4 regions of the Psychromonas sp. genome follow, and region 1 is predicted to be linked to each of the others. Evidence: predicted binding sites of a transcription regulator. Region 1 holds the regulator's gene; each other region holds the start of a gene.

The links. Region 1 encodes FliA, which starts transcription of late flagellar genes. Its sites were predicted from a motif close to CTAAAGNTNNNNNNNNNNNNGCCGATA; they were not measured.
Region 2: a site for FliA is predicted at 3,026-3,052, ahead of AC4GME_RS16600 (DUF5610 domain-containing protein). Genes of this name have one in related genera too.
Region 3: a site for FliA is predicted at 2,699-2,725, ahead of AC4GME_RS12305 (flagellar protein MotY). Genes of this name have one in related genera too.
Region 4: a site for FliA is predicted at 2,048-2,074, ahead of AC4GME_RS16265 (DUF5610 domain-containing protein). Genes of this name have one in related genera too.

What each region holds. Positions count from the first base shown of each region.
Region 1 is NZ_CEZLMY010000056.1:8,664-20,026, reverse strand. Features, by position in the region: gene AC4GME_RS09545 (DUF2802 domain-containing protein) at 1-308, opposite strand, end outside; gene AC4GME_RS09540 (chemotaxis protein CheW) at 321-809, opposite strand; gene AC4GME_RS09535 (chemotaxis protein CheW) at 878-1,579, opposite strand; gene AC4GME_RS09530 (ParA family protein) at 1,580-2,353, opposite strand; gene AC4GME_RS09525 (flagellar motor protein MotB) at 2,356-3,300, opposite strand; gene AC4GME_RS09520 (flagellar motor protein) at 3,300-4,052, opposite strand; gene AC4GME_RS09515 (protein-glutamate methylesterase/protein-glutamine glutaminase) at 4,045-5,232, opposite strand; gene AC4GME_RS09510 (chemotaxis protein CheA) at 5,252-7,456, opposite strand; gene AC4GME_RS09505 (protein phosphatase CheZ) at 7,468-8,223, opposite strand; gene cheY (chemotaxis response regulator CheY) at 8,236-8,619, opposite strand; gene AC4GME_RS09495 (RNA polymerase sigma factor FliA) at 8,775-9,479, opposite strand; gene AC4GME_RS09490 (MinD/ParA family protein) at 9,480-10,349, opposite strand; partial or broken gene flhF (flagellar biosynthesis GTPase FlhF) at 10,398-11,363, opposite strand, start outside.
Region 2 is NZ_CEZLMY010000196.1:408-5,909, reverse strand. Features, by position in the region: gene thpR (RNA 2',3'-cyclic phosphodiesterase) at 147-671, opposite strand; gene AC4GME_RS16610 (esterase/lipase family protein) at 1,043-2,041, shown strand; gene AC4GME_RS16605 (SDR family oxidoreductase) at 2,090-2,755, opposite strand; gene AC4GME_RS16600 (DUF5610 domain-containing protein) at 3,104-4,228, shown strand; gene AC4GME_RS16595 (aminoacyl-tRNA deacylase) at 4,298-4,777, opposite strand; gene AC4GME_RS16590 (DUF3334 family protein) at 4,943-5,502, opposite strand, start outside.
Region 3 is NZ_CEZLMY010000094.1:4,261-8,827, forward strand. Features, by position in the region: gene ylqF (ribosome biogenesis GTPase YlqF) at 336-1,265, opposite strand; gene AC4GME_RS12300 (YajD family HNH nuclease) at 1,413-1,745, shown strand; gene AC4GME_RS12305 (flagellar protein MotY) at 1,795-2,664, opposite strand; gene rnt (ribonuclease T) at 2,794-3,414, shown strand; partial or broken gene AC4GME_RS12315 (methyl-accepting chemotaxis protein) at 3,870-4,567, opposite strand, start outside.
Region 4 is NZ_CEZLMY010000184.1:566-6,570, reverse strand. Features, by position in the region: partial or broken gene AC4GME_RS16270 (hypothetical protein) at 1-893, opposite strand, end outside; gene AC4GME_RS16265 (DUF5610 domain-containing protein) at 1,381-2,010, opposite strand; gene AC4GME_RS16260 (alanine/glycine:cation symporter family protein) at 2,238-3,647, shown strand; gene trmB (tRNA (guanosine(46)-N7)-methyltransferase TrmB) at 3,713-4,447, opposite strand; gene mutY (A/G-specific adenine glycosylase) at 4,580-5,653, shown strand; gene AC4GME_RS16245 (oxidative damage protection protein) at 5,657-5,926, shown strand.

The sequences.
Region 1 (11,363 bases):
AACTCAACCATTTTAGTCGCTCGAGTATAAAGTCTATTCTCAGGTGCTTGCGCAACAAGATTTAACTGATTTTCCTGCGTTTTTTTTACAACTGCATCTAACTGCTGAATTTTTTTTCCCATCCCAACACTGCCGGAGTGGATTTCGCCAAATTGTTTTTTAAACGATTCATTGCTCGCAAGCAATGATTTAACAAGCAGCTGCAACGCATCAGTTTTCTTCGTCAGTTTATTTATTAACAAGTAACTAATAATAAAAAAAACAAAGGCTAACACTAAGGCTAGCCAAGGGATATATTGTGAATACATTTATGACTCTATTTATAAAAGACTTAATTCATCCCACTCTTCATCACTGAGTAACTTATTTAAATCAACTAAAATAAGTAAACCATCACCTCGGTTGGTAACGCCTTGAATAAACTGAGAGCTTTCCTCAGTGCCGACATGCGGTGCGTCTTCTATTTCTGATTTTTTCAAGTAAACAACTTCAGCGACACTATCAACTAAAATACCAATGACCTGTTTTTCAGCTTCAATAATAACAATGCGGCTATTATCGGTAATTTCAGCTGGCATTAAACCAAATCGAGAGCGAGTATCAATAACGGTTACAACATTACCACGTAAATTGATAATCCCTAATACATAATCAGGTGCGCCGGGTACCGCTGCAATTTCACTGTAACGTAAAATCTCTTGAACCTGCATTACATTAATACCGTAAGTTTCATTTTCTAATTGAAAAGTAACTCGTTGGAATACTTCATCATCTGAAGAGTTATCTGATTTATTGCCTTCTCTATTCATAATATTCTCTGTTCAATTTGGTGAGTTAATGAGTTTATCTTAGTTGTTAATTTTAATTTTTCCAGTGCTTAATGGCCATGAATATTCATTCCGCTATTCAACAGCTTAACTAATTCTTCAGCATGGATCAAAGCGCACATTTTTTCTTTAACCATGCCAGCGAGCCATGGCCTTTTACCTTGTACTTTCCGCCATTTTATTTGTTCAGTTGTTAACGTTTCAGTGCCCAGAAGTTTTTCACAAGAAAGCCCCCACTCTGTTGCGCCAAGTAAAATATAATGGGTGTAATTTAACGATTCAGAAGACGCGCCTGTGTTTATCCATTTGGCAGTATCAACAATATTATAAAGTGATTCACCCTTCGCCATAACACCTGAAAACCAATCAGGCTTACCGAGTAGTGAATTAAGTGATGAGTCTAAATGATGAATGCCGCCTAAATCAGTTAATGGCACCGCAAAAGTTAACCCCGCCAACTCAAAAAACAACACCTGAAATTCATTGCCAACGTCTAAGTTTTTCCATACATCCTGTTTTTGCGTAGCAACTGCTTCCGTTTCTGATAATTGGGGTGCTGCAGCAACATCAATCGCTTCTTCTTGTTCAGAAAAAACAAGCGTTTCAGGTAAAATAGAGACAGCTGGTTGTAAACTTTCTAATTGCTCTTGGACATCATCGACGAGTGTTTCAGTAACAGTATCTTCAGGTAATTGTTCGCTTAACATGGAAGTAAAATAACTTTCAATTGCTTGGTCATTATGATTTTTCATTTAGTACGGCTCAATTTGTAACAGGTAATTAAGTAATGTTTCATAAGCAAATGTGCCTCGACAATGTCGTGAATAAATAGAAACGGGTAAATGATCTAAACTTGCGTCTCTAAACTTTGTATCGACAGGGATTACACCATTCCAAACTTTATTTGCATAGCTATTTTTTAATGCGTCAAGCGTATTTAATGATGCGCGAGTTCGTTTATCATACATTGTAGGAATAATACAATAATCAAAATTTCCAACGCGAGGCTTTTGCATGATTTCGAGCGTTTTTATCATCCGTTCTAATCCTTTGGATGCTAAATACTCGGTTTGTACTGGTACCAATATTCTTTCACAAGCAGCTAAAGCATTGACCATCATCACCCCTAATACAGGTGGACAGTCAATTAAAACAAAATCGAAATCATCTTCTACTAATGTTAGCTGCTTTTTCATAAATAGCCCCATACCTTCTTTGTCACCCAACACGCGATCTAACGTTGCCAGTGCCATTGAGGCTGGTATTAATGAAATATTAGTGATTTCAGTCGGTAAAATAACTTGCGCTAACTCAGCTTTAGTTTGTGCAGGTTCCACAAATAGATCATACAAACTAACAGGAAGCTGATCGGAATCATATTGCAGGTAACTGGTTAGTGATGACTGCGGATCGGTATCAATCAATAAAACCCGAAAACCACGCTCAGCAAGCAAACCAGCCAATGAAATAACTGTTGTTGTTTTACCTACGCCTCCTTTTTGATTTGCCACTGTCCAAACTAACAACTTTATTCCTGCCTTGTAGTAATAATTAATCGATTATTCGGTAAATGCAGTTCATGCATCTCTTCACTATCTGGCTTTGCTAAAGCTGATGGTTGAGGACTGTTTTTTTTGTTTTTATCTAATGTATTTTTTATCTCATTAGCGAGTGCACTCTCTACTAAAGCATACTTAGAGATAGCAATAACAACACGTCTGCTCTTTAAATTGTCTACATCGCCATTTTGGTCGATAACAGGGTAATATTCACCATAGGCTTCCACTACCATTCTCTGCCCGGCAATACCAAACTTATTTAGCAAATGTAAAACACTAAACGCTCTTGCACCAGAAAGTTCCCAATTAGAACGGTAAATTTCATTAGAGATTGTTTTTTGATCAGTATAACCACGTATTCTTAGCATATTATTTACAGGCTTTAATACGCCCGCTAATTTAGCAATTTGCTCTGTAGCAGAAATTAAGAGGGTATGGCTTCCGCCCGCAAACAGTAACTTCCCGCCCATTTCAATCGTCAACCAGTCACCATCGAGATCTAACTTAACCAAATCATTATCTAACTCAGATAAGAATAACGCTTCTAGTTCGAGTTTTAATTGACTCAGCTCCCAACCTGCCTTTAATGTATCAACATCTGAAAGTTCATCGTTTGCTTGGTTAATCATTCCTTCAGAGAGCATTGCAGGCCCGGCATCCTCGATTATACTATTGCTATCTTTGCTTAATATACCTTCTCGATAAGAGCTGAAAACCGATTGATTAAGTAGTTTGCTGGCATTTTGAATACTTAACATTACCTCTTTATATTTTTCTTCCTTACTCGATGAGACCGCATATAACACAACAAAAACAGCGAACATTAAAGTCATAAAATCGGCAAAGGAAACTGTCCAGCGGTTAAGATCATTGCCAGAGTGCATTTGCAGGCGGGAGCGTGGCCTAACACGCATTAATAAGATGCTCTATCAATATAACCGCTTAACCGGCGATCAAGTAACAACCCATTATCACCATGAGCAATGGCAATCAGGCCGATTAAGGTCATCTCTTTATACAGAGCCACATATTGATAATATAATCGGATTTTATTCGCTACGGGTAAATAAATAAAATTAGCGAAACCAACACCGTAAATAGTCGCTACAAATGCAACAGCAATACCTTCACCTAATTTATCGGGTTGATCTAAATAGCCCATCGCCTGAATCAAGCCTAAAACGGCACCAATAATACCAATTGTAGGGCTGTATCCGCCCATTGATTCAAAAATCTGTGCACTGCGTTCATGATGCTCACTAGCCAAGTCTATATCTTGTTGTAAGATATCCTGCAACGCTAATTGATCACAACCATCAACTAACATTGCCAACCCTTTTTGAGTAAAGGGATCAAGTTCGTCATCACTTTCTTTCTCTAAACTTAATAACCCGTGTTGTCGTGATTTATATGACCAATCTTGAATTTTTCTGGACTGTTCACTAAGTGAAAGGGGTGGGCTAGTAAATATTTGCGGGATAAGAGTTAATGCATGCAGGAACTGCTTACTCGAAGTTTGTACTAAAACAGCTCCAAATGTCCCGCCAAATACGATTAAAAAAGCGGGTAAATCAAACAAGCCTTTTATTGACGAACCATGATAACTTTGTGCAAATAACAAACTCGATATAATAATAAAAAAGCCTAAAAAACCAAGCTTATTCATGTTTCAGTTCTACTTTAATACGCTTAGCAACTTGATCTAATGCTAACGATTCTGTCGCAATACCCGCTTTAACAACCGCTTGAGGCATACCGTAAACCACACAACTTGCCTCATCTTGCGCCCATATAACCGAGCCTTTCTCTTTTAACATGCGCGCGCCATCCCGACCATCAGCCCCCATACCAGTTAAAACAACAGCAAGCACTTTATTAGCATAAAGTTTTGATAATGACGCAAAGGTAATATCAACACTTGGTTTGTAATTGAGTTTTTCGCTTCCTTCATGAATACGAATTTTGCCATGCCCAGCTCGGCCATCTACTAACATCTGTTTGCCACCTGGCGCTAAGTATGCGCAACCTGGCTGTAATACATCCCCGTCACTTGCTTCTTTTACTTTAATTTTACAAATACCATTTAAACGGTCAGCAAACGCTTTAGTAAACGTACCAGGCATGTGCTGAATCAGTAATATCGGCAATTTAAAGTTAGCAGGCAACGCTGACAAAACAGTCTGCAGAGCAACAGGACCACCCGTTGATGTGCCTATTGCTAAGATATCATATGACTTACCAGAAGCTTTGAAATGTTTCTTGGTTGCGGCTAACGGGGCACCATTGCTCATAACTTTGTTAGCAACAGGTTTGGTTACAGGTGTAGTAACTCTTGCATCACTGCTTCTGTTTAATTTTTTTAAAGCAGATAATGCAGGGCTAGCTTGGGCTCTGGTAGGAGCTGTTTCTGCTTTTACTGGCGCAGTTGTTGTCAAAACGCGAGGTACCCGGCGATTTGCTATCGCTTTAATTCGCTGTTGCAATAACGAGATTGCTTCCTCTTTATCACGGGCAATATCTTCAAATTTTTTCGGTAAAAAATCAGCGGCACCTGCTTCTAGCGCATCTAATGTCGCACTTGCACCCTGATGGGTTAGCGAAGAAAACATCAGAATAGGCACTGGATTAGTTGCCATTATCTTTTTCACCGCAGTAATGCCATCCATAACCGGCATTTCAATATCCATGGTGACAACATCAGGTTTAAATTTAGCAACCATTTCTACGGCTTCTAAGCCATTATTCGCTGTTGCAATCACTTCTAACGCAGGTGATTTGTTAATGATTTCACTTACTCGACGACGAAAAAAACTTGAATCATCAACAACTAATACTTTTACCGCCATGCAAAATCCTATTTTATTATTATGCGTAATGTTTCAATAAGCTTGGTAAATCAAGAATCAGAGCAATACCACCATCACTGGTGATTGTAGCCCCAGCCATACCAGGCGTACCAGATAACAGTTTATCTAACGCTTTGATAACCACTTCTTCCTGACCAAGTAAAGCATCGACAACAAAAGCAATCTGCTGAACGCCTAACTGTACAATCACAACATGCCCCACGCCTTTACTTTTTTCAATTGGTTCAGCATTTGGCGCTAACCAGTCACGAAGATAAAAGAGTGGAATTGCACGTTCACGTATCACAATGGTCAGCTGACCGTTAACAACATTTGTTTTAGCTAAGTCTAAATGGAAAATTTCATTTACATTGGTCAAAGGTAATGCAAAGGTTTGCTGCGCAACCACAATCATTAACGTTGGTAGAATTGCCAGCGTTAGCGGTACTTTAATCTCTAATCGAGTACCTTTACCGATTGCAGAGTCAATTGAGATCGAGCCATTTAATTTGGTGATCCCTGTTTTGACCACATCCATTCCAACACCGCGACCAGAAATATCAGAAATTTCAACTTTAGTTGAAAAGCCAGGGGCAAAGATAAGCGAGTACGCTTCTTTGTCTGACATACGCTCAGCGCCATCTTTATCTAAGATGCCTTTGTCCATTGCAATCTGTTTTAATTTATTGGCATCCATACCAGCACCATCATCTTCGATGACCAGAAGAATATGGTCACCTTCCTGTGACGCTGACAGTAAAACACGACCTTGTTTCTCTTTTCCCGACTGCATACGGATGTTTGGCATTTCAATACCATGATCAACCGAATTTCGCACTAAATGCACAAGAGGATCTGCTAGCGCTTCTACCAAGTTTTTATCTAAATCAGTTTCTTCACCGACCAGTTCAAGGCGAATATCTTTACCTAAGGAGCGAGCTAAATCACGTACAACACGTGGGAATTTACCAAATACTTTTTTGATTGGCTGCATCCGCGTTTTCATTACAGAGCCCTGCAAATCACCAGTTACAATATCAAGATTAGCAACGGCGCGCGAGATTTCTTCATCTTCCGAGGTCGCTTCAAGGCTTACCAAACGGTTACGCACTAATACTAATTCACCGACCATATTCATTATTTCATCAAGAATAGCGGTATCAACACGTACTGTAGGCTCAGCTTTAGCTACAGCTGCTTTTTTCGCAACTGGAGCTTTAGAGGCAGGAGCAGGAGCAGGTGTAGAGACGGGTGCTGCTACAGGTTGTGGTTTCACTTCAGGTGGTGGCGGAGTTTTTAGCGCAGGTCTATCTTCAGTACCAGTCTGGATACTTTTGCCTGCACCATGTAATTCGTCAAGTAATGATTCAAATTCATCATCTGTTATTTCATCACTGCCGTTAGCTACAACCGCAGTTTCTGCAGCAGAAACCGGAGTGCCTCCATGAGCCCCTTTACCGTGCAACTCATCAAGTAATGATTCAAACTCATCATCATTAATATCATTACCTGCACTGACAGTTTCTGTTTCAACTTCACCAGCCGGTACCATTGAGTGCTTACCTACACCATGTAATTCATCCAGTAATGATTCAAATTCATCTTCACTGATATCCGCATTTTCGGGTGTTGCGGCAGGAGCAGTTACTGTAGAACCAGATTTCCCATGCAATTCATCTAATAATGCGTCAAATTCAGCTTCGGTAATATCATCAACGCTACTTTCAGACTCATTGGCAGTTTCTACAGTCTCAGATTCAACAACAGGCTCTGCTACGGGTTCTACTGCAGCTTCTGCTGCTGGAACGTTAATCTCATCAATTTCATCTTCCGATGCCGGTTTACTTAATTTATGTAGCTGCTTAAGAATTTCGGCAGGTGCGGCATTAACGGCATCTCCTGACTTTACTGCTTCAAACTGTTCGTTAATAACATCTAATGCAGCTAAAATAGTATCCATAAGTGCAGCATCAACACTGCGATTATTTTGACGCAAACAGTCAAATACATTTTCAGCACCGTGACAAGTTTCAACCAATTCAGTTAAAGATAAAAATCCAGCCCCACCTTTTACAGTATGGAAACCACGGAAAATGGCATTGAGTAATTCAGTGTCATTTGGATTATTTTCCAAATCAACCAGCTGCTCTGATAATAATTCTATAATTTCTCCTGCTTCAACTAAAAAGTCTTGCAGGATCTCTTCATCTACTTCAAATGTCATTTCCCGTTTCCTTAAAATCCTAAACTAGAAAGCAAATCATCAACATCATCCTGCCCATTTACAACATCATCACGCTGTTCTGCGTTGATAATTGGACCTTCTGCTTCAATATCTTTCTTGCTGTTATTTTCATACTCGTCAATATCTGACTCGTTTTCACCCACGTGACATACGGTCAAAATCCCAACAAGTTTTAATTCGATTTCTTGCACTAATTCGATAACACGTCGAATCATTTGCCCTGTTAAATCTTGAAAATCCTGTGCCATTAAAATATCAGTAAGGGAAGTTCTTAAAGTTAATGCACTATTTGTTGAATCTTTAATCATAGCGTCAACTTGATGGCAGAGAATCTTAAAGTCACCAAGCGCTAATTCTCTTTTCATTAACCCTTGCCAATTCGGCATCACCGCCTCAAGACTGTCAATAAGTTTATCGGCAATGGGCAAGCAAGTATCAACTGCATCCATGGTTTTATTAGCAGCTTTATCTGTCATTTCAATTACATAATTTAGGCGATCTTTGGCATCGGGAATATCCTGTCCTGCCATATCAAGTAATCGAGTATCATTTTGAAAGCTCAATAATGCATCATGTAATTCACGTGTTAATTCACCAACTTTATCAAAAACAACATCTTCATTTACAGTTGCTATACTGGCACTCTCTACAATTTCATTTGCGGCACTTATATCTTGCGCTTCTAAATGAGCGACTAGTGCTTTTGCTTGTGAGAGTGAGAGTAACGGCATTAATTCATTTGCCATTCTCAACTCCTTTTAACCTAATCGTTCAAAAACTTTATCTAGCTTTTCTTTTAATGTGCCCGCAGTAAAGGGTTTTACAATATAACCATTTACACCAGCTTGAGCAGCTTCAATAATCTGTTCACGTTTTGCTTCAGCTGTTACCATCAAAACAGGTAAATGTTTTAATTTAGGATCTTTGCGGATCTCTTTTAAAAGATCAATGCCCTGCATAATTGGCATATTCCAGTCTGTTACCACAAACTCAAAATCACCCTCTTTAAGCATTGGCAAAGCAGTATTACCATCATCGGCTTCAAACGTGTTTGTAAAACCAAGATCTCGTAACAAATTCTTGATTATTCTTCTCATTGTTGAAAAATCATCAACAATCAAAACTTTCATTTTTCTATCCAAAACATTCCCCTAAGTAAAAACTTATCTTTCAATTTATTTACTTAAAATAAATATAAGTAAATATAAATAAAATACACAATAATAACCTTCGATTTCTAAGCTTCTTGGTGCAACTGTGACTCATCTCTTATCAAACCACCAATATTGCTTAGAATCTATGCTGCTTGCGCTTTCGCCTTTAAGCGATGCAGTGCCTGACTATGAATTTGACTAACTCTAGACTCACTGACATCAAGCACCAAACCAATCTCTTTTAAATTTAATTCTTCATCATAATATAATGACAGTACCAATGCCTCACGCTCCGGTAACTGTTTAATCATCGCTACCAGTTTACTTGAAAACTCATTTTCACTCACTTCGTTAAAAGTGCTGTCATTATTTTCAGATACTCCAGTCAGCCCCTCTTCTGAACCGGCCAGATCTTCATACGCCACTAGTTTTGCGCAATTTACATCACGTAACATTTGTTGGTATTCAAGCAATGAAACGTTTAGCTGCTTTGCAACTTCTGCCTCTTTAGCATCTCGTCCGGTGCGTTTTTCCACATCTGCAATTGCACTGGCAATATTACGACTATTTTTATGTACAGAACGAGGCACCCAGTCGCCTCTGCGCATCTCATCTAACATTGCACCACGTATACGGATCCCGGCAAATGTTTCAAAACTGGCACCTTTACTACCGTCAAAGTTTCTTGCTGCTTCTAATAAACCAATCATGCCAGATTGCACCAGATCATCCACAAGCACGCTTGCAGGCAGTCTAGCCATTAGATGGTAGGCTATTTTTTTCACTAATTCAGCGTGACGCTCAATTAAATCAGAAGTATTGTTGTAATAGCCTTGCGCTTTTATCACTTATAGAAGCTCTCTCATTTCATCAACATTATTAAGCAACAATTTCTCAATAAAGAATTCAAGGTGTCCGCCAGGTTGATGTGGAATAGGCCAATCACAGGCCCGATTTGCCAACGCTTTGAATGCAAGAGAAGCCGGCGTTTTCGGGAACGCCTGCACAACAACCTTTTGTTTGCGAACGGCTTGACGCACATTACCATCAAATGGAATACATGCAACCAGCTCTAATGAGGCATCTAAAAAGCGATCGGTTACACGTGTAAGTTTAGTAAACAAGTCTTGCCCTTCACGGAGACTACGCACCATATTGGCGACAATTTTAAAACGGTAAACACCGTTTTGTTTACTTAATATTTTAATCAACGCATAGGCATCGGTAATTGATGTAGGCTCATCACAAACAACCATTACCACATCTTGCGCAGCTTGTGCAAAACTAACAACCATATTAGAGATGCCTGCAGCAGTATCAATTAATAACATGTCAATCGGTGTTTGCAAGGAGCTAAATGCTTGAATCAAGCCGGCATGTTCTACATCAGTTAACTCAACCATAGACTGAGTACCAGAGGTTGCAGGAACAATCATCACTCCTTCAGGGCCAGTCACAATCACCTCATCTAAAGTGCATTCACCAGATAAAACATGAGACAGGTTTTTGGTCACACGAATACCTAATAATACATCGACATTTGCAAGTCCTAAATCGGCGTCAAGCACTAAAACACGCTTGCCTCTTTGTGCAAGCGAAACTGCCATATTCAAAGTAACGTTAGTTTTACCAACACCACCTTTACCACCTGTGATAGCAACTACTTTCACTTGGTTGTTTTTCATTCTTCTTAAGCCGCTTGCTTGATCTGAAATCATTATATTACTCATTATCTTAAATTGTTAATTCAATATACCCAATAAAGCTTATTCGTTATCAAAGCTACTAAACCATTGGTGTTGCTGTTGTTCAAATAACTGATTCATCATATCTAATGTGCCACTGATTAAATTTTCAGTTTTGGCTATTTCGATATCTTCAGGCACTCTCTGCCCGGTTGTCACATAGCTAATTGGTAATGCATGCTGCATGGTAACGCTAAGCACTTCCCCTAAACCAATACTTTCATCTACTTTGGTTAATATGCAGCCAGAAAGTGCAATACGTTTAAAGTGTTCGAGCGCTTCTTCAATAACTCTGCGTTGCGCTGTAGAGGAGATCACCAAATAGCTGCGAATATTAACTCGGCTATTACGCATTAGTGTATCTAATTGCTCTGAGAGCCTGACATCGCGCTGCCCCATACCAGCAGTATCAATAAGCACCAGACGTTTTTCTCTAAACTGATATAAAATCTCCGAAAGTTCATCTGCATCTTTTGCTACACGGACGCTGCAGCCCATAATTTTACCATAAGTTGCTAACTGTTCATGTGCGCCAATACGATAAGTATCCGTTGTAATGAGTGCAACTTGATCTGCACCATATTTCATCGCAAATTGCGCGGCAAGTTTAGCAATAGTCGTCGTTTTACCAACCCCAGTAGGACCTAACAGAGCAATAGCCCCGCCTTGAGCTAAAATTTCATTTTTGCCAATACAAATCTTATCTTGTAATAATGCCTGAATATAATCCTGAATTTCAGTAGCTGAAGCGTCTTCTGGGATATAACTCGCAAGTTGATCTGCTATATCGTTGGAAAAACCAGCACTGCTTAACCATTTGATAACCATTGCTCTAATCGGCTCTTTACGCTCCATCTCCTGCCACATCAAACCTGAGACCTGGTGCTCTAGTAATTTACGCAAAGAAGCGACTTCTGCACCGATTTTAGCAATCTCTTTATTATCATGAGTACGGCTGACAGGCGCACTTTTACGTGATGGTGCAGT
Region 2 (5,502 bases), on a different contig from region 1:
TGCTGAGGATCTCAATACTCATTGATTTACTAAAATAGCTGTAAGCTGCAATCGTAAATTTCTGCTGTTTTGCCAGCTGATACATTGCTCCCTTTATGCACTGTTTGCCAAGGAATTACATTGCGATAAGAAGCGGGCGCTTAACGCTAGTGCAGATTCCATGAACGCAATATTTGATATTCTACACCATTGTCGCAGCTCTTTGATTCAAACAGATGGATAGCGCTGGGGGTTATAATAAGAGGTGAAAATAAAAGCTGAGATGCGGGACACTGGGGCATTTTTTTGGCTTTGCGCGCCAGTGTGATGTGTGCTGAAAAAATATGTTCACTTGGATGCAGATTGAGTGTGGATGCTAATAATTGACACTCATTTGCTATCTGTAGCAGTGCCTTATCTTGCGCTTGTCCGGTAATGCAAAGTACTCTGGGTTTTCGCCAGAGGCTTAATGTATCGAGTGTAATGCTGAATTGAGGTTTGTGTAGAGCTGTGATGCGTTTTTCGAGTTTTCGTCGCGTTTTGCAAGAGACAAGTCCGAAAAAAGCGATAGTCATATGCAGGTTCGTCGCAGGGACTAGTCTGACGTCTGCGCCAAAATGAGCCTGCAGTTGACCTATTTGCAGCATCTGTTGTTTATCTAAGCTGATGCCGAGAAAGAGTTTTTTAGTCATTTTACTTACCCGAGTAGAAAGCAAAGTTATCAGGGGTTGCCTTTGTGGCAAAAAAACAAAGAAACTAGTGACCTTTTGTACTTTATTAAACTGTAGCAAAAGCCAATTGCTTTTGTTGCGCTTTGTTGAATATTTAAAATTTGCTTGTGCAGGAGCTGCGTAATTATAAGAGGTAAATAAGTGCACTCTAGCATTGGATTAATTCAATCGGCTAGATAAATTCTCCAAGCGGAAGCTTATAAACTGCACTATTTTTAATAGTAGGGTTTCAAAGTTATTTTTTAGCTAAATAGTATTTATATGCACAGTGTCATTACGCCTGAATGCGCGAAGCAGTGCTCACATTTCATAAAGTTCAGGGAATAACAGTTATGAGATTAATCTTATTATTTGGGTTTGTTGCATCATTACTTGCTTGTTCTAATTCATCCACCTATGTGGCGCAACCACAGCCGCTACAGCCAGGTCGCCTGCCAACGCCAGATATAGTGGTGAAAATAGCAAACTTAGGTGCTTGTACTGATTCAGCAGATCGCACCCTGTTATTTAATTCAAATTATCCGCTAACGGTCTTGGTGCATGGTCGTAAAAGTTCTGCAGGACGTTTTCGATCATTGGCGCAACTATATGCATTTCACGGGCAGCAGGCTGTTTGTTATAGCTATGATGATCGAGATAGTTTAATTGCCAGTGCAGATAAACTAGTTTTTGCTTTGCAGCAACTAGCGACTGTCAGCAAAAATAAAAACATCTCCATTATCGGCCATAGTATGGGGGGGTTAGTCGCGCGCAAGGCGATGGAAAATAATCGCCCTAATCATTGGCAAGACAGTGATATAAATATAAAACTGATCACTGTGGCAGCCCCCTTCGCTGGTATAGAAAATGCTAATTTATGCGGCTCACGTACATTAAACTGGCTGAGTTTAGGTATTATTCCGGGAATATGCTGGGGTATTACCGGAGATAACTGGTTTGAGATAACTTCAAAGTCGAATTTTATTCAACATCCTGAACCACTTTTACCTTCCGTACAGCGTTACCTGAAAGTTGTTACTAATGAACAAAATACCTGCCGCAAAGTTGATAATGAGGGAGTATGTATTGAAAGTGATTATGTTTTTGAATTAGCAGAGCAGTATCACCCAGTGATTGACCACTATTCACAAGTGATCAATATTCAGGTTGATGCCGGTCACGTGGAAATAGTCGGATACAAGCATGCCGTACCGCGCAAGTTGCTGGCAATTTTACAGCAAGAAAATATGCTTTCAGCAACGCCTCCTGATCGGCAGGAAGCACTGCAAAACCTGCTTGTGAAACTGTATGGCGTTCAATCGCATAACAGTTCAAGTGAACTTAATCAGTGAGCTTTGTACTGCAGTCGTTTGATTTTAAATAACTCTGTATGGAGAGTATTACCAAGGTAATAACTCACCATTACTATGCCAAAAAGAACCACTATTTTCTAGGTTCAGTGCTGCAATCCTTGCTGCTATGCCCTTAGCTGACTCTTCTGCCGTTATTAAACCATTAAAATTAACCATACGAGTTTTCACCCAACCTGGATGCACAACGGCAACTGCAATACCTTGCTCTTTGAGATCAATAGCCAGAGATTTAGTGAATGCATTTAACGCAGCTTTTGCAGCGCGATAACCGTAGCGTCCGCCGGAATCGTTATCGCTGATTGAGCCCATACGACTGGTAATATTCACTATCTTACTACCGGACTTTAAACAGGTTTGTATCGCTTGGGTAAACATCAAAGGTGCGTAGGCGTTTATTTCCATCTGTTGACGCAAGCTATCTAGCTCAATACTTCCCAGACTATCATCCTGTAACAGACCCGCGTTGTTGATAAGCAGATCGACAGGTTGATCTTTGATCTGTTGATAAACCGTATTGATATCTTGTGCATTGGTAAAATCGATATTGGTGATTAATTGGTCAGCCAATGCTGCGATTTCATCACTTCGACTACGGCAAACTGCAATTATTTGATAGCCAGCCTTTTTATAAAGAGTAGCCAGTGCCAATCCAATACCGCGATTAGCACCTGTTATTAATAATGTTCTGGACATAAAGACCTCTAATTGCTTGATTAGAAAAATAATGTGCTGTTACTAAAAAACAGGTGCTGCCAATGTTTGACTGCCGGTAAAATTTATTGGCATAAACAACAAGCAGGTAACCACCTGAAATCCATCAGTTGTTTGTTGAAGCTGAAACTTGTTGATCCATTTTGTCATTAACTTAACAGAGCTGACAGTAGAAAATAAATATATCTTTTATAAGCTGATCTGGATCTGTATTAAAAAGTGTAGATGCGTTTACCTCTTTGTTGTCTTTAGTTTAAGAATTATTATCTTTTGCCGATACAGAGTAAGTATGTTCTGATTATTAATAAGTATTTATGTTCGGAGAAGATCATGAAAATTGCAATGCAAAATTTTCAACCTATGGCGATGTTTAACAAGTTGTTGAATGGTCATGGTAAATCAGAAGTTTCAGCACACTCCAACAGTGTTCATCAGCTCGATAAAAAAAATATCGCAACCAATATTATGCAGGGGAGGTTAGCTGAATCATTGGGTATGCCACAGCAAGCCGCTAATGATAACAGTTCAAGCTTTGATTTTGAAAAGGTCGCAGAAAATGTATTAGGTTTTGTGAAAGAGGCGTTACTGCAAGCGAAAGAAAATGGGGCTGATGATAATACTTTAAAGAACATGCTTTATGATGCTAAAAAAGGGATCAAAATGGGCATCGCCGATGCCTCTGCTGAGCTTGAAGAATCAGGATTAATGACGGATGATATTAAAAATGGTATTCACGAAGCTAATTCGTTATTAAAAGAGGGCTTAAAAGATCTCTCTGAGCAATTAGTTGCACAGCCTGTTGTGGGCATTGCCAATTACCGCGAAGCGAGTCTTTATAATTTAAGCAACGCAGCTTCCTTTAGTTTTACGACTCAAGAGGGCGATCAAGTTGATATTCAGTTTAATGCTGAATATCTACAGCAAAATGCAACAGCTCTGCGTTATGACGCCAATTCGCTGGATTATGCATCATCGAGCCAGGAATCGTTGAACTATGCATTTTCATTTGCAGTGAATGGTGATCTTAATGAAGATGAGCAGGCTGCAATTAATGAGTTAATGGGTAATCTGCAAAACGTCAGTGAGCTGTTTTTTGACGGTGATCTTGAGCAAGCGTTTGAGCAGGCGTTAGAAATTGGCATGGATACCAGTCAGTTGTCTGCGTTTTCAATGAACTTACAAAGAACGGAAACCTACGCGAGTGTTAAAGAGTATCAACAAGTTTTGCCTGCAAAAGAGATTGCGGATCAGTTGATGCCCTTAAATAATGAGCTAAGCGCAGCTTATGAAAAAGCAAAACCGCTGGCACTTGAAAATCAACTGGCGAGTTTATTGGAATGGTTAAATGAAGGCCAGCCTGAATTGAATAAACTACTTGAATACAGCCAAGCGGTGTTTGAGCAGTTAGCTAGCCTTGATAACTTAGTTCAGGAGCAAAGTGATAGCGTTTCGTAAATGAAAAAAGCTGACCTGGTCAGCTTTTTGATATCCAGCTGCTTAGTGCTCTATTTTAAGCTGTGCACCTTAATGAAATACTCTATGAGTAAAGCGTAAAGGTTTTGCATCCTGCATCAATTGAGCAAATTCATCCTTAGTCAGCTGTATTAAAGATGTATGATCACCAGCTTCCAGGTATAACTGTGGTTGCTGCATTAAATATTCATCGTACACTCTATCCATGTTGTAAGCCTGCGCTAGGGGTGGAACAGCCCCATGATCGCAATCATCAAACAACTCATAGACGGCTGCTTCTTTCATTAGATGAAACTGTCGATTTAACTTTTCATTGAGTGTGATTAAACTGACTTTATGACTGGCTGGCAAAATTGCCATCAGCTTCTTACCTTCATGATCTTCAAGCATCACGCCTTTTACAACCTGTGTTGCAGGGACATTTGAGGTAATTGCTGAACTGAGGGAATTATGACTTGGTGCATGTTTCAATAATTGGTAGTGGATATGCCTTTTATCCAGATATGCACTCACTCTGGTTACAATACTCATGAGCAGATCTCCTTTAATGATCATCACTCTAAAAGTATAGCCCAAAGCTAATTAACGAGGCTGAAATGAGAGTGTAAAAACAAGATCCCGTAAGCGATTTATTTATAGGATCTTATTTCTCACTGCACCTGCTTGTTTTCCTTAACTATTCAACAAAGAGAAGCGCTAAATTCCTAATTCATCAAGTAAATCTTGCTCTACAACCTGGTTACTTGAGCTTGCTGGTTTAGATTCTCTCTTACCGTTTTGCTCCTGGTCGATTAATGAATCCAGATCAAATTTTTCTTTCTCTTTGAATGTGGACAGTTTTATAAATTCGGTTTTATCCATCGCCATCTCTAGATAGAAAATATTATTCTTTTCTGTGGTGAAAGTGACTCGTCTTGCTTGCGGTCGGTCCAGGTTGGTATCAATAGAGAGTAGTACCTGCTTATTGATGGTTAACATTTTCGGTTGATTTTGGGTAATAGAGGTGTGCAGCTGATGGCCTATATTCCCGGTAAAATCTCCGACAATTTGATTCATCAGTTCCCCCATCACATCGCCCACATCATCGGCAGTATGTGATTGTGCTAGCTCATTTTCGGGGATGCCCATATGCAACATGTAGTTTTGATATATCTCTAGTGCGGCGCCTGCGGTGAAGTTGATAATCACTAATCCCGAGAAGCCACCATCAAACAGCACGAAACAGCCGAGATCGGGTTTAAGACAGGTTTTACTAA
Region 3 (4,567 bases), on a different contig from region 1:
ACGAATTGAACGCCAGTTCTGGTTTATGAGCGGTAAGCTCTGCGAACCCTGGTTCTTCAGTCGCGCCTATGATATTACGTGGTTAAAACCACACTTCCAAAAACAAAAATAGATCAGTTAATTTTGCGGATTGCTATTATTACGGTCAGCATAGTGTCTGACAGAGAAAAATTAATGAGTGATAGGCCTTAGTGAAGGGAAGGGGGATCATAAGTTAAAAGAAATTGAGTCTGGAGAGAAGGGCCATAAAGACCCTGTTTTTCAGTGTCGCAAAGCAATTGCGAGCCCGGTTTAAGTTAATCAGTTTATAAAGTTAACGCGTTGGCGCTAATATCTTAACGGCGTTTATATTTACGTTTTCTCGATTTTTTCTTTTCTACTTTATTTTCAGCCTGATCTGCCATCAGTTTTGCAACTGCAATTTTTTCAACGATTGCCATTTCCGGTGTTTCAACACTTAATGGGCCAAGCGCACCAGAGCGCAGTTCATTTAATAAAATGGTTGATACTTTGTAAATATCAAAATGCCCACCGGCACGTAAACAGCCTCGACGTAGTGCAATTGCTTCCATCAGTTCATGATCGCTTTGCGGCAGAGTTTCCAGTTCATAACGTTCTTTTAAACGCTCTGGATAGTTTTCTAAAAGGTATTCGGCTGCATAATAGGCGATATCTTCATATTCAATCGCAGTATCTTTGATCGCGCCGGTTACTGCAAGGCGGTAGCCGGAATTTACATTTTCAATTTTAGGCCATAAAAAACCGGGTGTGTCCGACAGCATAATGCCGCTTGGTAAACGAATACGCTGCTGCTGTTTGGTAACGGCCGGTTCATTACCTGTTTTGGCTATAATTCGGTCCGCTAAAATATTGATAATGGTTGATTTACCTACATTGGGAATGCCCATAATCATGGCTCGGATCTGTTTATCCTGGCTTAAACGGTTGGGTAACATCTGCTGACATAGTTTAGTTATCTGATGAACCTGTTCCGGTTTACTGGTGGTGATAGCAAGTGCTTTAATGCCCTGCTCCTGCTCTAAATAAGTTATCCATTGCTCGGTTATTGCAGGATCGGCTAAATCTGATTTATTAAGGACTTTGATACAGGGCGTTTTTTCGCGAATATGAGAAATTAATGGGTTTTCACTACTGTATGGGATACGCGCATCAACAACTTCAATAATGATATCAACTTGCGGTAATACCTCTTTGATCTCTTTGTGTGCTTTGTGCATGTGCCCGGGAAACCACTGAATCGCCATATTTAAAATTACTCATTTAAAAAAGAAGCCATTTTAACAGGCTTTAGCTTGAGTTGTGGCAATATTTTACGACTTGTCTATTCACTACTGAAGGCGTTACAGCTAAAATATAGCCATATTTAAATAAATTTAACATTGAAGGCAACGATGGCTTATATTCCAGGCAATTATAAAAGTTTAGAAAGTGATTATCGTGATAAAGCATTAAAACTATTTCCATGGGTTTGCGGGAAATGCGCACGTGAATTTGTTTATTCTAATTTGAAAGAGTTAACGGTTCACCATATGGACCATGACCATAGTAATAATCCTGCAGATGGTAGTAACTGGGAACTGTTATGTATTTATTGTCATGACCATGAGCATGATAAATATACCCAGGCAGATTTGTACGGTAGTACGGTTGAGGCGGGGGATGATTTACAAGCTAGCGCGACGTATAACCCGTTTGCTGATTTGATGAGTAAAATGAAAAAATAGTTTAAGACGTGTATCCCAAACTTACCTTTTCAAGTGGTTTGGGATAACGTTAAATTTCTTCCCTTTCAATTGAAATAACCACTCGACGGTTTTGCATGCGGCCCAATACATCCCGGTTATCCGCAACATGGTGTTTTTCACCATAGCCCGTCACCTGAATCTTTTCATCATCCATACCCAGTTGTGCAAGATATTCTTTTACTGATGTTGCACGTTGTTCTGATAATTGCTGATTGTGGTAACGCCCACCGTAGCTGTCTGAATAACCTGAAACAAGAACGACACTAATATTTTCATCATGCTTGATATAATCACCAATCATCTTCAAACGTTTTTTGGAAAATGTAGTTAGTTTTATGCCATTTTTATTGTATTTAAGTATGCTGTAAGCGATATCATCAAAATTATAGGGTAGTAATTGATCAATACAGTCATTGAACTCATCGTAACTGTTATTAAAGTTAACAGATGAAAGACCAATTGCGGTTATCTGGTCTTTGTTATACCAATCCTTAAAATAAAAAGTAGGGTATTGGCCTGACTCTAATTCATTTAACATACGCCAAGCGCTTTGGCGGGTGACATAACCATCAAATTGCTGATGGAATTTAACGGTATCAATTTTTTCACTGCCGTTACCAGGACGCCACTGTGGCGGTACTGATTTCAATGTAGCCATGCGTGTTTTAGGCATCGCCTGTCTGCTGTGTAATATAAAATCCAGGTTGATCTTCTTACTTGCTCTTGCTTCAAAATTAGCCTGACCATAACGTGGAATAGGGTGCTCTAGGGTGCACTGAATTGGTGTGGCATTAGAGATATACCAGAGTGAGTTATCAATGTCTGCAGAGTAGCTTTTATTGGCTGCATAAGAATAATTAAAGCAAAACAGCAATGTAATAAAGATGATTTTTTTCATAATTCGGCTCGTTATATTAAGACGTCTTAGTAAATATCGGCAACTCAAGATATTTCTTTAGCTAAATTTATGCTGTTTATCTCTCTTTCTGGCATAATTGCGATTCTTTTTTTGATCTTTGAGTAAACTATGGAAAATTTATTGGCCGCGCGTTTTCGTGGTTATTACCCTGTTATTATTGATATCGAAACTTCTGGTCTGAACTCTCAAACAGATGCAATACTGGAAATCGCAGCTATTTTACCTGCGATGGATGAGCAAGGTTACCTTTATTGTGCAGAGAAAATTCATTTCCATGTGCAGCCTTTTGAAGGTGCAAACTTAGATCCTAAGGCGTTAGAGTTTACCGGCATTGATCCCTTCAACCCTTTGCGTGGTGCTGTCGATGAGCGAGAAGCGTTAACTGAGATATTCAAGTTAGTACGCAAACATCAAAAAGATAATAAGTGTAACCGTTCTATTTTGGTTGCACATAATGCCTCATTCGATCAAGGCTTTATTAATCAAGCGACATTACGTTGTAATTTAAAACGCGTGCCGTTTCATCCTTTTGCGAGTTTTGATACTGCAAGTATGGCTGGATTGACGTTAGGACAAACTGTACTTGCTAAAGCTTGTGAGCAAGCAAAAATCCCCTACGACAATAATGAAGCACATTCCGCTTTATATGATACAGAAGTAACTGCACAACTGTTTTTCTATATGGTTAACAAATGGAAAGCATTGGGCGGTTGGCCTATCAACCCCTAGGTGGTTTTAAACAAACCATAAATAACGGCTTTAAATGGTAAGTAAGTGTTTACACATTTGTAATGTGTATACCCAAGCCACCTCAAGATGCAGGAATCAGCAAGTCGATAAATGATGAGATTCTAGGCAGAAGGTTGATGATCTAGTCACTCTAAATCAAAACCTTCTAACAACGAAGATCATCGTTTATCGCCTTGCCCTTCGGGAGTTTCGCCCGAAAGCTAGCACTGCGTTGCAACACTTGAAAAGGGAATAACCATTCTCATCATGTTGCGTCTTGTTCTAGCATCCTGGCGAAGCTCTGAATCTGCATCTTGAGGTCGTTTGGGTATATATGCTTGAAACTAGCTTGTTAGCACAAAAAAAATGCCACTCTTGAGTGAATGGCATTAGCTATATCGTTTGTTTGATAAGGGTATTAAATAAGAGTCTTAATTAGTACCCTTGCTCCTTAGTTAAATGACAAACTGGTTTACTTCATCGTTAATCACCTTGCCGATATCCGATAATTTTTCACTGGTTTTTACTGTTTCATTGGCAGCTACATTGGTAACTTCAGTTGCATCTGAAATATTCACAATATTACGGGCAATCTCTTCAGTAACGTTGGTTTGCTCTTCTGACGCAGTGGCTATCTGAATATTCATCTCAGAAATGCGCGATACAGAGCCTGAAATTCGAACCAGAGATTCGCCAGCTTCCCCAGCTTTTTGTACGCTAATATCACTGGTTTTCCGGCTTTCTTTCATCGATTCAACTGCACGTCGAGCACCGTCTTGTAAGCTTGCAATTTTGGAGTTGATCTCTTCAGTGCTCTCTTGGGTTTTACCTGCAAGGTTACGTACTTCATCTGCAACAACTGCAAAACCTCGCCCTTGTTCACCAGCACGAGCCGCTTCAATGGCCGCGTTCAAAGCGAGAAGGTTAGTTTGATCTGCAATGCCTTTAATAACATCTAATACCGTACTGATATCTGTTACTTCATGTTCCAGTTCGCCAATAACTTGCTCTGCGGTCGCGAGATTATCTGCCAGGCCTTGAATTGATGAGATTGCTTCATCGACCACTTTATTGATTACTTGACCTTCATTATCAGCATCTTGGGCCGCTTCTGCCGCGCCTTGTGCATTAACCGCAATTTGGCTTGCCGCCG
Region 4 (6,005 bases), on a different contig from region 1:
TTAATAAAATTGAGTTGGATTAGCACAAAAAGAAATGTTGCAATCAGGCTGATAAAAAGAACAAAGTATAAGCGGGATTTACGCAGATAAGTTTCATGTTCAAGTTTGTTAAGAACATTTAGTAAACGGTTTTGCACCGCGAGCACTTCACTCCCCAAAGTTGAAACAAACAGACTCGTAAAATATTCATTTTTTTTACTTAGTTTTCTAATTTTATCATTATGAGTTACATAATCCTGATAAGTGGATGCAAGCGAAGTTTTATCAATAAAAACATCATGAATTTTAGCCAATTGCTCCGCCCCTAACTCACCTTTTAAGCTGTTTATAAATGAGCTTAATGCCTTAAGATCCGTTGCTCGATAAGCAACATTATTTTTATTGATAATCGGATTAAAATGAGAGATGGCCTTATCCATAACCACAAATAGCTGCATATTACTTTTATTTAACTGGCTCAGTTTAAGCGCCTCTGCCGAGCGATAAGAAGCAAAGAACTTATCCTCTAATTGGAATTTATATTCAAGCGCACTGACTAAATCTTGTAAATGGCTATAGAGTTGTTTTTTTAAATCGTCTAGCGCTTTAAAATTTATACTGTCGCCTTGTAACTGCTCAATAATTTTATCGATCCGCAATTTTTTATCCGATATATCAAGAATACCCGACTGAAGCTCAGTCAAATCAGTAGCAAGGAACATTTCCATTGAGGCATTAATAATTTCTTGGGATTGTCGTCTTAATTCAGAGACTTTCATTAATGCATTCAAATGACGATCTTTTACCTCTTGATAATCATCTTTAAATTCATTAAGCGAATGCACTCCAATTCCAGCAGAAATCAGCGTCATTAATGCCAGTAAAAGTGTTAATGAGATGATTTTTAAACTCAAGCTATCTCTTAATCTAGGCATAAATAAAATCGCTTGTTGCATTTAATGAAAAACAGCTGACTAGCACAACTAAAGGAAAGAGAAGCAGGAAACACTTATGAAGAAAAATATTGAGTTGTAATCGCATTATTTTCGCCAGTTATTAAAGACATTTAAATTATGAAGAAGGTTATTTCCCTGCCATTTTTGATCCCCTCACTAAGAGTAATAGAGGATTTGTTGATTTTCTCAAAATTGTTCACATAAGTAAATTATTAAACTATTTTCAAAAACAGAGCAAATATAAACAAAAACAGCTAGATAACAGAGTGAATGTTTTTAAGCAAAATAGTGACTTGAAATAAGTTATTAGAGATGGGATTTATTAAATATTATTCAGCTTTTGAGCTCTTTAATCATAAATGGCAGAGGGAGATTTTTCTTAACTCTATTGCTAAAAGGCGTAGCAACTGAGCTAAACCTTTTATTACAATCATATTTATTACAGTTACAGTGCGGGTTGCTCTTCTTCTGGCTCACTAAAGGCATCAATAAAAGCCTGTAGTCCTTCTTGAACTAACTCATAGGTTTTATCAATATTATCGCCAATTTCCCCCTCTAACACCTTTAAACCTCCCAGTATATCCTTGGCTTCACCAAAACCTTGATCAATGCCTCCGCTAATAACATCAACAAATTTAGTTAAGGCTTCCTTTTCATCCATTTCTGGATGCTGATCCTGATAAGCAGTGAAAAACTGCGTACTGAATGAAACAATGCGTTCAGCGGTGGCTTCAGGGCTATAATCAACCCCCGATTCATAGGCATCTTCAACATTGCTATCAATCCCCATCTCTTCTAAGGATTCATTGATTCCCTGTAAGGCGGTTTTTAACAGAAGTGACAACGGCTGGTCGGCGATTGTTTCATTAAATTTCAGCGAAGATTCTATAATTGAAGCATTAAGCAGTTTTTTATTAGTGACAGAAATAGGCTCCTGCAGTTTTTCCGTTTTTTTCGCATGTGCAAGCTCCGATACTTGCTGTCCCATTGGTCCGCTCTCTTTTTTATCCTGCGCTTTTGCTAAGGCTCGAACATCTTGGCTAAATGTAGCATTCGGTTTAATTGATGAGCTCATAATATCTACCTCTATTTATCAAAGCATACATAACAAGTATCGGCTCTATTAAGTATAACTTAAGTTTCAAGCTGTATATTTATTAGACAGCGAAATGTTCAATTAATCACCAGGATTGTAATTTAGCAAATATAGTTTGAGTAAATTTGCTATATTCCGTCAATTATTTTTTAGAAACGATAAATTAAAAGGATTTAATTACGTATTTCTTAACTCAAGGTAACACTATGTTAGATATATTTAATATGATCAACGGCGTTTTATGGGGACAGATCCTTGTCTATTTACTGATTGGCACGGGAGTTTATTTTACATTTCGGCTTGGTTTTATTCAGATTCGCCATTTTTTACATACTTTCACCGTTATGCGTAACAGTCGCAAATCAGACAGTGAAGGAATCTCCTCTTTTCAAGCTTTATCAACCAGCTTAGCCGCGCGAGTCGGAACTGGTAACCTTGCGGGTGTCGCCATTGCTATCAGTGTCGGTGGCCCCGGTGCTATTTTCTGGATGTGGTTAATTGCTATTTTAGGTATGGCAACCAGCTTTGCTGAAAGCACCCTTGCGCAAGCGTATAAAGTACATGATGATGATGGCAATTTCCGTGGCGGGCCCGCTTATTACATGGAGCGAGGTTTAAACGCTCGCTGGATGGGCAGTCTATTTGCAATCTTCCTGATTATCGCTTTTGGTTTAGTATTTAATGCCGTACAGGCAAATTCAATTACTGCGGCGCTGCATGAGTCATTTCAACTAGATAAAATGACCGTTGGTATCATATTAGTCATTATATCCGGCATGGTTATTTTTACGGGTATTCGCGGTATAGCAAAAGTAGCGGAGCGAATTGTGCCTTCAATGGCGCTTGTTTACCTGTTAATCGCAGCATATGTTGTGCTTACAAATATTTCCGAACTGCCTGCAATCCTTAAAATGATTATTGATGCTGCATTTGGCTGGCAAGAAGCTGCTGGCGGTGCATTTGGTGCCATGATAATGACCGGCGTACAACGCGGTTTATTTTCCAATGAAGCAGGCATGGGTAGTGCTGCAAATGCTGCTGCAACGGCTTCACCTTATCCTCCTCACCCGGCATCGCAAGGTTATGTACAAATGCTCGGCGTGTTTATTGATACTATTGTTATTTGTACAGCAACCGCTTCAATTATCCTGTTATCCGGCGGTTTAGAATCGTTTGCAGGCATGGGCGGTGTGGAAATTACCCAACGCGCATTAGATTCTCAGGTTGGAGGCTGGGGTGGTGAATTTGTTGCTATCGCTTTACTATTTTTTGCATTTACTTCAATTATTGCAAATTACTCATATGCAGAAACAAATTTAATCTTCCTAGAGCATAAACATACAACGGGTATTATGGTTCTGCGTATTGCAGTATTAGCCATGATTATGTTTGGCGCACTAGAAAGTAACGGTGTGATCTGGGGACTTGCAGATATCTCCATGGCACTAATGGCCATTATAAATCTGGTCGCTATTTTACTACTTTCTAATGAAGTTGTTAAACTGGCAAAAGATTATAACGAGCAGTTAAATGCTGGTAAAACACCCACATTTGATCGTACCAAAATGCCTGAGCTTGATAAAAAAATCGAACCTGGGATTTGGGAAAAGAAATAAACCTCTTTGCTTTAAATATAAAAAAGCCTGCAAATTTGCAGGCTTTTTTATTTGTAAAAAGAATATTAGCTGATACGTTCGAACAGTAAATCCCACACACCATGACCTAGATTATTACCACGATTTTCAAACTTGGTCAGTGGACGCCATTCCGGACGCTGCGCATAGTCACCAGATTCACTGCAGTTTTTAAAATCAGTGGCAGCTTGTAATACCTCTAACATATGCTCTGCATAGTTTTCCCAATCAGTTGCCATATGAATCACGCCGCCAATCGCTAATTTATGGCGCATGCTTTCAATAAATTCAGGCTGGACAATGCGGCGTTTATGGTGACGCGCTTTATGCCATGGATCAGGGAAATATAATTGGAATGTAGCAAGGCTTTTTTCCGGGATCATATGCTCTAGTACTTCAACTGCATCATGATTAATCACACGCAGATTAGTGATACCCTCTTCGCCTGCGTCAGCTAGACAAGCACCAACACCAGGACCATGCACTTCAATGCCTAAAAAGTTCTTCTCAGGTGCGTTTTTAGCCATTTCAACTAATGATTTCCCCATGCCAAAACCAATCTCTAAAACAACAGGTGCTTCACGGCCAAACAATTCTTTAAAGTCAAGCATCGTCTCTTGGTAATCAACGCCCATGGTTGCCCATAAGTTTTCAATCGCGGTAGATTGTCGGTTAGTCATGCGCCCTTCGCGTTTTACAAACGAGCGGATTTTACGCATATATTTCTGTTCGCCGAGACCTTCAGCATTTTCAGTTGTGGCTGAATTTTCTTGATCTGTCATTTTTCTACCTTAGTTGTTCTGTAATTGTGCTATGCATTAAATATCCCTGCATTATGCAACGTTATATTTTTTGTGCAACTCTGCTATGCTCGATAACCCAAAAAAGAGCCCTAAAATAAGAAAGAGTTTATTTTGAATCAGATTGATTTTAGCCAGCGAATAATCCAATGGCAGCAGAAATATGGGCGTAAAAGCCTGCCTTGGCAACAAGATAAGAACCTGTATAAAACATGGATCAGTGAAGTGATGCTGCAACAAACACAAGTTGCCACCGTTATTCCTTACTTTAATAAATTTATGCGTTCCTTCCCTACTATTACTTATCTTGCCAATGCCCCATTAGATGAAGTTTTGCACCACTGGACAGGACTGGGTTATTACGCCAGAGCCCGCAACTTGCATAAAGCTGCACAGTTCATTCGCGATAATTACCAAGGAGAATTTCCGCAAGAGTTCCAGCAAGTGCTCGATCTGCCGGGAATTGGGCGCTCAACGGCGGGTGCTATCCTATCCTTAACCTTAGATAAAAATTTTGCAATATTAGATGGTAACGTTAAACGGGTATTAACACGCCACCAGGCCATCGAAGGCTGGACTGGTGAAAAAAGCATTGAAAATAGATTATGGGCACTTGCTGAAAAAGTAACGCCAGCCAAGCAAACTGATATCTTTAACCAGGCGATGATGGATATGGGAGCGATCCTTTGCACCCGTAGCAAACCTAAATGCAACGAGTGCCCAATCAGTCAGGACTGTTTGGCTTTTGCTAGCGGTACAGTACAGAATTACCCTACACCAAAGGCAAAAAAGAAGATCCCAATAAAACACGCTTTTATGCTGGTACTCTCGCAGAAAGATACAAACGGGCAAATAATACAATTAAAACAGCGTCCTCCAGTTGGGATATGGGGAAGTTTGTGGTGCTTCCCTGAATTTGCAAATCTGGACTTATGTCATCAAGCTTTGCAAAGCCAAGAGATAGAAAACTATCAGCAAACCCTGTTAGCGACGTTTCGCCATACATTTAGTCATTTCCATTTTGATATATCACCTGTATTAATTGAAGTTGATCAGGTTGAATATCAACAAGTCATGGAAGAAACAGATTCACTTTGGTATAACTTACAAGATCCGCAGAAAGTCGGACTTGCAGCCGCCACAAAAAAAATATTAACTGCAGTTAACAAAATTAAAGAGAAGGAATAAAAAATGTCTAGAACTGTATTTTGTAGTTATTTAAAAAAAGAAGCACCGGGCTTAGCTTTTCAACTTATTCCTGGCGAATTAGGCAAACGTATTTTCGATAATATCTGCCAGGAAGCTTGGAATGAATGGCAAAAAAAACAAACCATGCTGATTAATGAAAAAAAATTAAATTTAATGCAACTTGAAGACCGCAAATTCATCGAACGAACTATGATTGGCTACCTCTTTGAAAACAAAGATGTTGATATTGAAGGTTACACTCCCAAAAAATAATGCTGAACAAACGGTCGCTGCTCACAAATAGAACAGATAATGACCAAAGTACAAGCAAACACTAAAAAAACAAGATAAA